2 regions of the Pseudomonas sp. LY-1 genome follow, and region 2 is predicted to be linked to the other one. Evidence: predicted binding sites of a transcription regulator. Region 2 holds the regulator's gene; the other holds the start of a gene.
The links. The regulator FliA, encoded in region 2, starts transcription of late flagellar genes. The targets are predictions, from matches to a motif close to CTAAAGTTTNNNNNNNNNNNGCCGNTAA.
Positions count from the first base shown of each region.

Region 1: motA (flagellar motor stator protein MotA) is a predicted target of FliA. The motif match lies at 3,171-3,198, and genes of this name have one in related genera.

Region 1 covers NZ_CP094353.1:830,688-835,835, forward strand. The annotation lists gene asd (archaetidylserine decarboxylase) at 1-675, opposite strand, end outside; gene rhdA (thiosulfate sulfurtransferase) at 692-1,507, opposite strand; gene MOQ67_RS03650 (HDOD domain-containing protein) at 1,565-3,100, opposite strand; gene motA (flagellar motor stator protein MotA) at 3,267-4,118, shown strand; gene motB (flagellar motor protein MotB) at 4,122-5,138, shown strand.
Region 2 covers NZ_CP094353.1:4,941,865-4,947,012, forward strand. The annotation lists gene MOQ67_RS22590 (chemotaxis protein CheA) at 1-568, opposite strand, end outside; gene MOQ67_RS22595 (protein phosphatase CheZ) at 580-1,368, opposite strand; gene MOQ67_RS22600 (chemotaxis response regulator CheY) at 1,387-1,761, opposite strand; gene fliA (RNA polymerase sigma factor FliA) at 1,929-2,669, opposite strand; gene fleN (flagellar synthesis regulator FleN) at 2,666-3,499, opposite strand; gene flhF (flagellar biosynthesis protein FlhF) at 3,605-4,921, opposite strand; gene flhA (flagellar biosynthesis protein FlhA) at 4,933-5,148, opposite strand, start outside.

The DNA of each region.
Region 1 (5,148 bases), 2.5 Mb from region 2:
TTTCAGCTCGCGCTTGGGCGGCGTGACCAGGCCGGCCCACACGGTTTCGATCGACGCCACAATCATCGCGCCCACCAACACCACGGCCATCGGGCCGCGTTCGGTGTCGAACAGGCAGACAACCCGCTCGTTACGCGCAAACAGCTCCGGCACGTTTTCGGCGGTGGTCTGGTTGACCGAGAAAATCCGCCCTGGCACGTAGACCATCTCGCGCAAGGTGCCCGCCAGTGGCATATGCACCCGGTGGTAGTCTTTCGGCGACAGGTAAATGGTGGCGAAATCGCCGCCCATGAACGGCGTAGCCATGGCCGCATCGCCGCCCAGCAATTCCAGCACGCTGAAACTGTGGCCCTTGGCCTGGAACACGCGACCATGCTCGATCGGGCCGAGCTGGCTGACTGCGCCATCGGCTGGGCTCAGCACGGCGCCCGGGGTTTGATCGAGTGGGCGCGCGCCGTCTTTCAGGGCGCGGGTGAAGAACGCGTTGAAGTGTTCGTAGGCGCTCAGGTCTTCAACCAGGGCCTGGGACATGTCCACTTGATAGCGCTTGGCGAACCAGGCGGTGAAGGCGTTCTTGAACCAGCGCACGCGGCACTCGGCAATGCAGCCGGCCAGGCGCGACAGCAAGTGGTGCGGCAGCAAGTACTGGCTGAGGATGAACAACTGCTTTTTCATTAACTGTCCTTAAACCTTAAATCTCGACGGGGGTGTCGGGGTGGTTGCCCCATTCGCCCCAGGAACCGGCATAACCTTTGACTCGCGGATAACCGAGCGCCTTGGCCACGAGGTAGGTGAAGCCAGAGCGGTGGTGAGTCTGGCAGTGGGTGATGATTTCTTTGTCGCGGGTCAGCCCGAGGTTTTCGAGGATCTGCGGCATGTCGCGGCGGATGCGCAGGTTGCGCGCCTTGTCCATGCCGGCAGTCCACTCGAAGTTCACGGCGCCGGGGATGTGACCGCCCTTGGCTGCCAGGACCTTTTCGCCGGAATATTCCAGCGGGCCGCGTGCGTCCCAGATGCCCAGGTCGGCGGCGCCGAGACGGCTTTGCAGGTATTCGCGGGTCGCGGTGGGGCCGTCATGCAGCGTGAGGCTGACAGGCCCGCCAGCCGGGGCCGGCACCTCGGTGGACAGCGGGAGCTGGTCTGCCAGCCACGCCAGCAGGCCGCCGTCGAGGTAGTGGTATTTCGTGTGGCCGATCACGTCGAGCAGCCAGATGAAACGTCCGGCCCAGCCACCGCCTTCGTCGTCGTAGACCACGTAGGTCGCGTCCGGGGTGTGGCCCAGCTCGCCGAACAGTTTTTCCAGGTCTGCCTTGTTCGGCAGCAGGCCGGGGGCTGGCGGCTGGCCCAGTTGGGTGCGCTTGGGGTCAACGAAATGCGCGCCGGGGATATGCCCTTCGGCGTAGCGGGCGGCGCTGGTGAGGTCCACCAGAATCAGTTGGTCGGCATCAAGGCGGCCAAGCAGGTCGCTGGGTTCGATCACCAGCGGCAAGCCAGAGAAGTCAGGCATGTGAGGTCTCCTGGGCACAAATGTTGGCGATAAAAGAGGGCGATTGTAGCGCAAGCATCAGCCGGTGCGGTTGGTAAAGCTGTGCAGGGCTTTCTCGATGCATTGAGCGGTTTTGCCGAAGGCCTGCACGGTGGTTTCCGAGAACGGCCCGCCGCCCTGGTCGGCGATCATCAGCATGACCACCCGGCCGTTGCAGCTCAGTGAGCGCAACAGCAGGTGTTCACCGTTGAACAGGCGACGCAGGATCGGCGGCAACAGGGCGGCAAATTGCGCGTGATTGTCGGGCGTGAGGCGCACCTGGGCGGATTTTTCCAGCATGCGTTGCAGCAGCGTGCTGTTGACCACGTCCAGGCTCAAGTTCGCGGCGTCCTTCGGCAGGCCGGCGGCCTGGTGGACGCGCAGGGTGCTCAGGGCGCGATCGGCCATGAACAGCAAGACGCGCTGCATGCCGCTGGCCTCCAGGGCTTCCTTGGCGCAGGTGGTCAGGTGCATGGCGTTGGCGAAGCGGCTTGGCTCCACCAGCAGTTCGGTGCAACGGCTGCGCCAGACGGCCAGGGCCTCGGCGGTTGGCGGCGGTGCGGGCAGCAGGCCGCGATGGATTTTCTGTACATTCCACGGCCAGATCAGCGACAGCGCCGGGTGCCAGAGGTCGGGCATCAGGGTTGCGCGAGCGCTGATCACCGCTTGCTGGTGAACCTGTTGCTGCACCTCGCTCAACGGCTGTTGCAGGTACAGCGCGGTGAGGTATTGCCAGCGCTCGGTATGCGGGCAGGTCCAGGATTCCTGGGCCGACATCGCCAGGCCGTTGGCCAGCAACACCGTATTGGCCGGCTGGTTCAGCCAGCGCCGCAAACTGGGTTCGGCATCCAGCAGTTGTTGCTGGCGCAGTGGGTCGTCTTCCCGGGCGATGCGCAATGCCTTGACCAGCAAGCGTTGCTCGGTCAGCAGCAGGTGATAGCCCTGGGATACCCAGATCGGCAGGTGCCAGGTTTCGGTCAGGCCAAGGCACAGGTCGAGCAGGCGCACGCCGAACAATTCCTGTTCGACCTGACGCGCCGATTGGCCTTTGTGGATCACCCGCAGTTCCCATTCTTCCAGGAGCTTGGGATAGGCCACCGCCATCGGCCACAACGGCGCCAGGAACAGCAGGCTGCCCCAATGAATGTCTTGCCACAACCGCGCCAGGCGGCTGGCGAACAAGCCGCTGGCTTGCTGCGACGCGTGGCGGCTGACCAGCACCAGTTGGCGAAAGGCGACGGGGATTTCATTCATCGGCACCGACGGCAGCCGTTCCAGCAGGTCCTCGGCGCGTTTGAGGCCGAGACGGTTAAGCGCCACCTCAAGGTTTTCTGCCGGTTCCGCCATGCTGCCATGGGTGTGGCTGTTGGCCTCGCGCATTACGCTGAGTACCAGCGACGGGCTGTTCTGCATCAGCTCGGCAATATCTCGCAAAGAACTGCGGCTATCGCGGATGGCTTTGCACACGCGCTCGTGGCTGGCCTGGGGAACGGGCAACCGGACTTCGTCCAGGCACTTGATCCAAGCGGCGAGAGAGATGGGTCTTACAGATGGGGCTGTCTTTTCATTGGCCATGATTGGGGCGCGATCATCACTTACTTCAACACGCCCTGAACGGGCCGAACTGGCTTTTCGCCTTGACGGCCTATAGTCTGGCGCAGTTTTGCCGATAAGTAGAACAAGAGTTTTTCAGTTACCCCAAATATGTCCATGAACCCGACGGCGCAAGTACAAAACCCCTATGGCTAAAATAATCGGCATCATCGTCGTCTTTGCAAGTGTGCTCGGTGGCTATGTCCTGTCTCACGGCAAGATTGCAGCGTTGATCCAGCCCTTCGAAGTGATGATTATTGGCGGCGCGGCATTCGGCGCATTCTTGCAGGCCAACCCCGGCTACATGACCATGCACGTGATCAAGAAGTCGCTGGGCATGTTCAGCTCGCGCTTCTCCCACACCTTCTACATGGAAGTGCTGGGCCTGGTTTATGAGATCCTCAACAAGAGTCGCCGTGAAGGCATGATGGCCATCGAAGCGGACATCGAAGACGCTGCAGCGAGCCCGATTTTCGCCAAGTACCCGGCAGTGCTCAAAGACGAGCGCATGACCGCCTACATCTGCGATTACCTGCGCATCATGTCCTCCGGCAACATGGCCCCCCACGAGCTGGAAGGCCTGTTCGACATGGAACTGTTCAGCCTCAAGGAAGAGCTGGAGCACCCGTCCCACGCCGTCACCGGTATTGCCGACGGCATGCCCGGCTTCGGTATCGTTGCGGCGGTACTCGGTATCGTGGTGACCATGGCCTCCCTCGGCGAGGGCGACCAGGCGGCCATCGGCATGCACGTAGGTGCGGCGCTGGTGGGTACGTTCTTCGGTATTCTCGCGGCCTACGGTTTCTTCGGTCCGCTCGCCACCTCCCTGGCCCACGATGCCAAGGAAGAAGTCAATCTGTATGAAGCGATCAAGGCCAGCCTGGTGGCTTCGGCCTCCGGCATGCCGCCTTCGCTGGCGGTGGAATTCGGTCGCAAGGTGCTGTACCCGAAACATCGCCCGAGCTTTGCCGAGTTGGAACAAGCGGTTCGCGGTCGCTAAGCCATGGAAAACAACCAGCCGATAATCATCAAGCGCGTCAAGCGCTTCGCTGCGGGGCACCATGGTGGCGCCTGGAAAATCGCCTTCGCCGACTTTGCAACGGCGATGATGGCGTTCTTCCTGGTGCTGTGGCTGATGTCCACCGCGACCCCCGAGCAGAAGATCGCCATCGCCGGTTACTTCAAGGACCCGATTGGCTTCTCGGAAAGCGGCACACCCTTCGTGATCGACCTGGGCGGTTCGCCGCAGTTGGCGCCGGAGCGCACCATCAACCCTGAGGTCAAGACCGAGGCGCCGCAGGAAAAAATTCCGATCGAGCGCGACACCGTCGAGAGCCTGGCCGAACAGGTCGAGCAGGAACGCCTCGAATTGTTGCTGAAGGAATTGCAGACCAAGGTCGAAGAAAACCCGCAGTTGCTGAAATTCAAGGATCAGATTTCCTTCGAGATCACGCCGGATGGCTTGCGCATCCAGATCACCGACGCCGCCAACCGGCCGATGTTCGACTCTGGCAGTGCGCGGTTGAAGCCGTACTTTGAAGACATCCTGCTGGCCATGGCCGACACCATCAAGGCGGTGCCGAACAAAATCAGCATCAGCGGTCACACCGATGCCAAGCCGTATTCGGGGCAGGGCGACTTCGGCAACTGGGAGCTTTCGGCCAACCGCGCCAACGCCGCCCGACGTGCGCTGGTGGCCGGCAGCTACCCGGACTCGCAGGTGGCGCGGGTGGTGGGTTTCGCTTCGTCGCAGCTGTTTGATTCGAAGGACCCATTCAACCCGATCAACCGTCGGATCGATATCGTTGTGCTGACCAAAAAGGCCCAGCGCGCGATTGAAGGTGATCAGCCGCCACCGCCACCGCCCCCAGATACGGGCACGCAGGGCGCAGCACCGGCCGACCCGAACGCGATCCCGCCGGGGCAGGAACCGTTGCCGGCGCATGAGCTGCGGCAGAAGCTGAACCTGTTCGAGGGCGGCGGGATGAAAGACCCTACGGTGCCGGGTACGGGATCGTAAGCTGTATACG
Region 2 (5,148 bases):
TCGGCGCGGCGGGCGCAGCGACTGCTGCAACTGCTGCAACTGCTTGCGGCGCTTCGGCTTCGGCCTTGACCGCATTGAGGGAGTCGAGCAGTTGCTCGAACTCGCTGTCGGTGACATCCACTTCGGCTTCGACCACAGGCTCCGGAGCCGCTTCCACCACCGGCGCGGCCGAGGTGTCGGCAGGTTCAGCCAGGCGCGCCAGGGCGGCCAGCAGTTCCGGAGTGGCGGCGGTGATCGGGGCACGTTCGCGGACTTCGCTGAACATGCCGTTGACCGCATCCAGTGCTTCGAGAATCACGTCCATCAGCTCCGAATCAACGTGACGCTCACCCTTGCGCAGGATGTCGAACACGTTCTCGGCGATGTGGCAGCACTCCACCAGCTCATGGAGCTGGAGGAAGCCGGCGCCCCCTTTTACAGTGTGAAAACCGCGAAAAATTGCATTGAGCAGGTTCGCATCATCCGGGCGGCTTTCCAGCTCGACCAGTTGTTCGGACAGTTGCTCTAAAATTTCGCCGGCCTCTACAAGGAAATCCTGAAGGATTTCTTCATCGGCGCCGAAGCTCATGGGTGTGCTCCTTAGAAGCCTAAACTGGATAACAGGTCATCTACGTCATCCTGACCTGACATAACGTCTTCACGTTTATCGGCATGAATCTGCGGACCTTCACCCTTGGCGAGATGTTTTTGTGGATCTTTTTCCGAGAGGATCGCTTCGCGGTCATGTTCGATGCCGGCGAAACGATCGACTTGGCCTGCCATAAGCACCAATTTGAGCAAGTTGCTTTCCACTTCGGTGACCAATTGGGTCACGCGCTTGATCACCTGACCGGTGAGGTCCTGATAATCCTGGGCGAGCAGAATGTCATTGAGGTTGCTGGACACCGTGTGGTTGTCCTGTTCGCTGCGCGACAGGAAACCCTCGACCCGACGGGCCAACTCACGAAACTCCTCAGCCCCCACTTCCCGACGCATGAAGCGGCCCCAGTCAACGCTGAGGGCCTGGGCTTCATTGGCCATGCCGTTGACCAGGGGCGTGGCGTTTTCCACCAGATCCATGGTGCGGTTAGCCGCCGCTTCAGTCAGCCTGACCACATAGGACAGGCGTTCAGTAGCATCGGTGATTTGCGAAATCTCTTCGGCCTGGGGCATGTGCGGGTCAATCTGAAAATTGACGATCGCACTGTGCAGCTCGCGCGTGAGCTTGCCCACTTCCTGATACAGGCCGCGGTCACGGGTCTGGTTAAGCTCATGGATTAACTGCACCGCGTCGCCGAACTGGCCTTTTTCAAGGCTCTCGACGAGCTGGTGAGCATGCTTTTTCAGGGTCGACTCAAAGTCCCCCTGTGACGTTTCTTTATGCTCCATAGCTCCCCCGCGATGGCATTAGCCGTGGATGCGTTCGAAGATTTTTTCGATCTTCTCTTTCAAGGCCAATGCAGTGAATGGCTTGACCACGTAGCCGTTAACCCCGGCCTGGGCGGCTTCGATGATCTGCTCACGCTTGGCTTCGGCGGTCACCATCAACACGGGAAGAGTGCGCAGTTTTTCATCGGCGCGCACATGACGTAGCAAGTCGATACCGGTCATGCCGGGCATGTTCCAGTCGGTTACCAGAAAGTCGATGCTCCCGCTGTTGAGGATCGGAATCGCCGTAAGGCCGTCATCCGCCTCGACCGTGTTGGTGAACCCAAGGTCACGCAACAGGTTTTTTATGATCCGCCGCATCGTTGAGAAGTCATCAACGATGAGGATTTTCATGTTCTTGTCCAATTCGACCTCCAAGCAGTCTTAAACGCGCCCAGCACCTGGACGCGCCATTTCAATCAACAGGCGTTACACAAAAAGGACTGCCCAGGGCACCACGAAACTCACCCGCGAAGACCAGGGCCCTCACGGTAGTGTTTGCAGTGTCCCCACACTGCCTGTCAGCGCGCGCGCCATTCTCCCAGGCGTCCCCGCAAGCGGGCTGCGCACTGGCTGTGCAGTTGGCTGACACGCGATTCGCTGACCCCCAGGACCTCACCGATTTCCTTGAGGTTCAGCTCTTCGTCGTAGTACAGCGCCAACACCAGTCGCTCACGCTCCGGCAAATTGGCAATCGCGTCCGCCAGCGCCCCCTGAAAGCGTTCATCTTCCAGGTCACGCGACGGCTCGAGATGAGTACTCGCGCCATCCTCGTGCAGCCCTTCGTGTTCGCCGTCCTGCAACAGGTCGTCGAAACTGAACAGGCGGCTGCCCAAGGTATCGTTCAAAATCCCGTAATAATCGTCGAGACTCAATTGGAGTTCGGCCGCAACCTCGTGATCTTTAGCGTCGCGACCGGTTTTTGCTTCAATTGCACGAATTGCGTCACTGACCATGCGCGTATTGCGGTGTACCGAACGCGGCGCCCAATCCCCTTTACGCACTTCATCGAGCATCGCGCCACGGATACGGATACCCGCATACGTCTCGAAACTCGCACCTTTGCTCGCGTCGTATTTGGTCGACACTTCGAGCAGGCCGATCATGCCGGCCTGGATCAAGTCTTCGACCTGGACGCTGGCGGGCAGGCGTGCCAGCAAGTGATAAGCAATGCGCTTGACCAGGGGCGCATAGCGCTCGATCAATTCACCTTGGCAGTCACGTGCCGATTTCTTGTAAAGGTTATAGCCGCTGGCTGTCATAGCACCGGTCCTGCGCTCGTCTGATGCACCAATCGCTCGACGAAAAACTCCAGATGCCCCCGTGGGTTGGCGGGCAATGGCCAGGTATCGACCTTCTGAGCAATAGCCTTGAACGCCAAGGCGCATTTCGAACGAGGGAACGCTTCGTAGACTGCACGCTGCTTTTGCACAGCCTTGCGTACACACTCGTCATAGGGAACTGCGCCGACGTATTGTAAGGCGACATCGAGAAAGCGATCTGTGACCTTGGTCAACTTGGCGAACAGGTTGCGCCCTTCCTGCGGGCTCTGGGCCATATTGGCCAGCACGCGGAAGCGGTTCATGCCGTAGTCACGATTCAGTAGTTTGATCAGGGCGTAGGCGTCGGTGATCGAGGTGGGTTCATCGCAGACCACCAGCAGGACTTCTTGCGCGGCGCGCACGAAGCTGACCACGGACTCGCCGATCCCGGCGGCGGTGTCGATCACCAGCACGTCGAGGTTGTCGCCGATATCGCTGAACGCCTGAATCAGGCCGGCATGCTGCGCCGGGCTCAGGTGGACCATGCTCTGAGTGCCCGAGGCGGCCGGCACGATGCGGATGCCTCCAGGGCCCTGCAGCAGCACATCGCGCAGCTCACAGCGGCCCTCGATCACATCGGCGAGGGTATGTTTGGGCGTGAGCCCCAGCAAAACGTCGACGTTCGCCAATCCCAGGTCAGCATCCAGCAGCATGACACGACGGCCAAGCTCTGCCAGGGCCAGGGACAAATTCACTGACACGTTAGTTTTCCCGACGCCACCTTTGCCGCCGGTCACCGCGATCACCTGTACGGGATGCATGCTGCCCATTTTATTTCTTTACCTTGTCTTGCTTAGACGCAGGCTACATGGGTTGGCCGCGTGAATCGCTGCAGACCATCGATGTAGATACAATTCAGGGTGTTCATGCTGACCTCAACCCACCCGTTTTGCCGGGTTGTGGTAAAGGTCAGCGAACATATCGGCCATCGCTTCCTCGCTAGGCTCTTCTTGCATTTGCACGCTGACGGCACGGCTGACCAACTGATGACGGCGCGGCAGATGCAAATCATCTGGAATCCGCGGCCCGTCGGTCAGGTAGGCGACCGGAAGTTCATGACTGATCGCCAGGCTCAACACCTCACCCAGGCTCGCGGTTTCATCGAGCTTGGTGAGGATGCATCCGGCCAGGCCACAGCGCTTGTAGCTATGGTACGCAGCGGTAAGAACTTGTTTTTGGCTGGTGGTTGCAAGCACCAGGTAATTTTTCGACTTGATACCACGCCCGGCCAGGCTTTCCAGTTGCAGGCGCAACGCCGGGTCGCTGGCTTGCAGGCCGGCGGTATCGATCAACACCACACGCTTGCGCAGCAACGGATCGAGGGCGTTGGCCAGGGACTGGCCCGGGTCAACGTGGGTCACCGACACATTGAGGATACGGCCCAGGGTCTTGAGCTGCTCCTGGGCACCGATGCGGTAGCTGTCCATGCTCACCAGCGCGATATTCTGGGCGCCGTACTTGAGCACGTAACGCGCGGCCAGCTTGGCCAGGGTGGTGGTCTTGCCCATGCCGGCAGGGCCGACCATGGCGATCACGCCACCCTCTTCCAGGGGTTCGATTTCCGGGGTCACGATCATCCGCGCCAGGTGGGCCAGCAACATGCGCCAGGCCTGGCGAGGTTCTTCGATTTCGGTGGTCAGCGCCAGCAGGTCGCGGGACAACGGGCCGGACAGGCCGATGCGTTGCAGGCGACGCCACAGGTTGGCCTGTTGCGGTTTGCTGCCTTGCAGTTGGGTCCACGCCAGCGAACCAAGCTGCACTTCCAGCAGCTCACGCAGGCCGTTGAGTTCAAAACGCATCGAATCGAACACACGCTGGTCGACTGCGGCGGCCGGGGCTGGCGCGGCAGGACGCGGCGGTTCGATGAACGTCGGCTCGATCAACGGCTCGGCGGCGGTCAGCGGCAGGCCGGCGAACAACTGGCGATTGGTGGTCGCATCACTGTCGCCACGCATGCTCAGTTCGGCCTGGGCCGAGACAATGCGCGAGGCCGTCTTGCGCAGCTCGTCTTCAAGCTCCATGTTCGGGACACGCGGGGCCAGCGCCGAAGGGGTGTAATCCAGGGCAGCCGTCAGCTCGACACCGCCGGCAATACGACGGTTACCGATAATCGCAGCGTCGGCGCCCAGCTCGTCACGTACCAGTTTCATGGCCTGACGCATATCGGCGGCGAAAAAACGCTTTACTTGCATAACCCACTACCTCAGCCGTTGGGCCCTACTGTCGCGACGATAGTCACTTGCTTGTTGTCAGGGATTTCCTGATAAGCCAAAACGTGCAAATTCGGCACTGCCAGGCGTCCAAACCGCGACAACATCGCTCGGACCGGACCTGCCACCAGCAGAATCACCGGTTGGCCCTGCATTTCCTGGCGCTGTGCGGCGTCGATCAACGAACGCTGCAGTTTTTCAGCCATGCT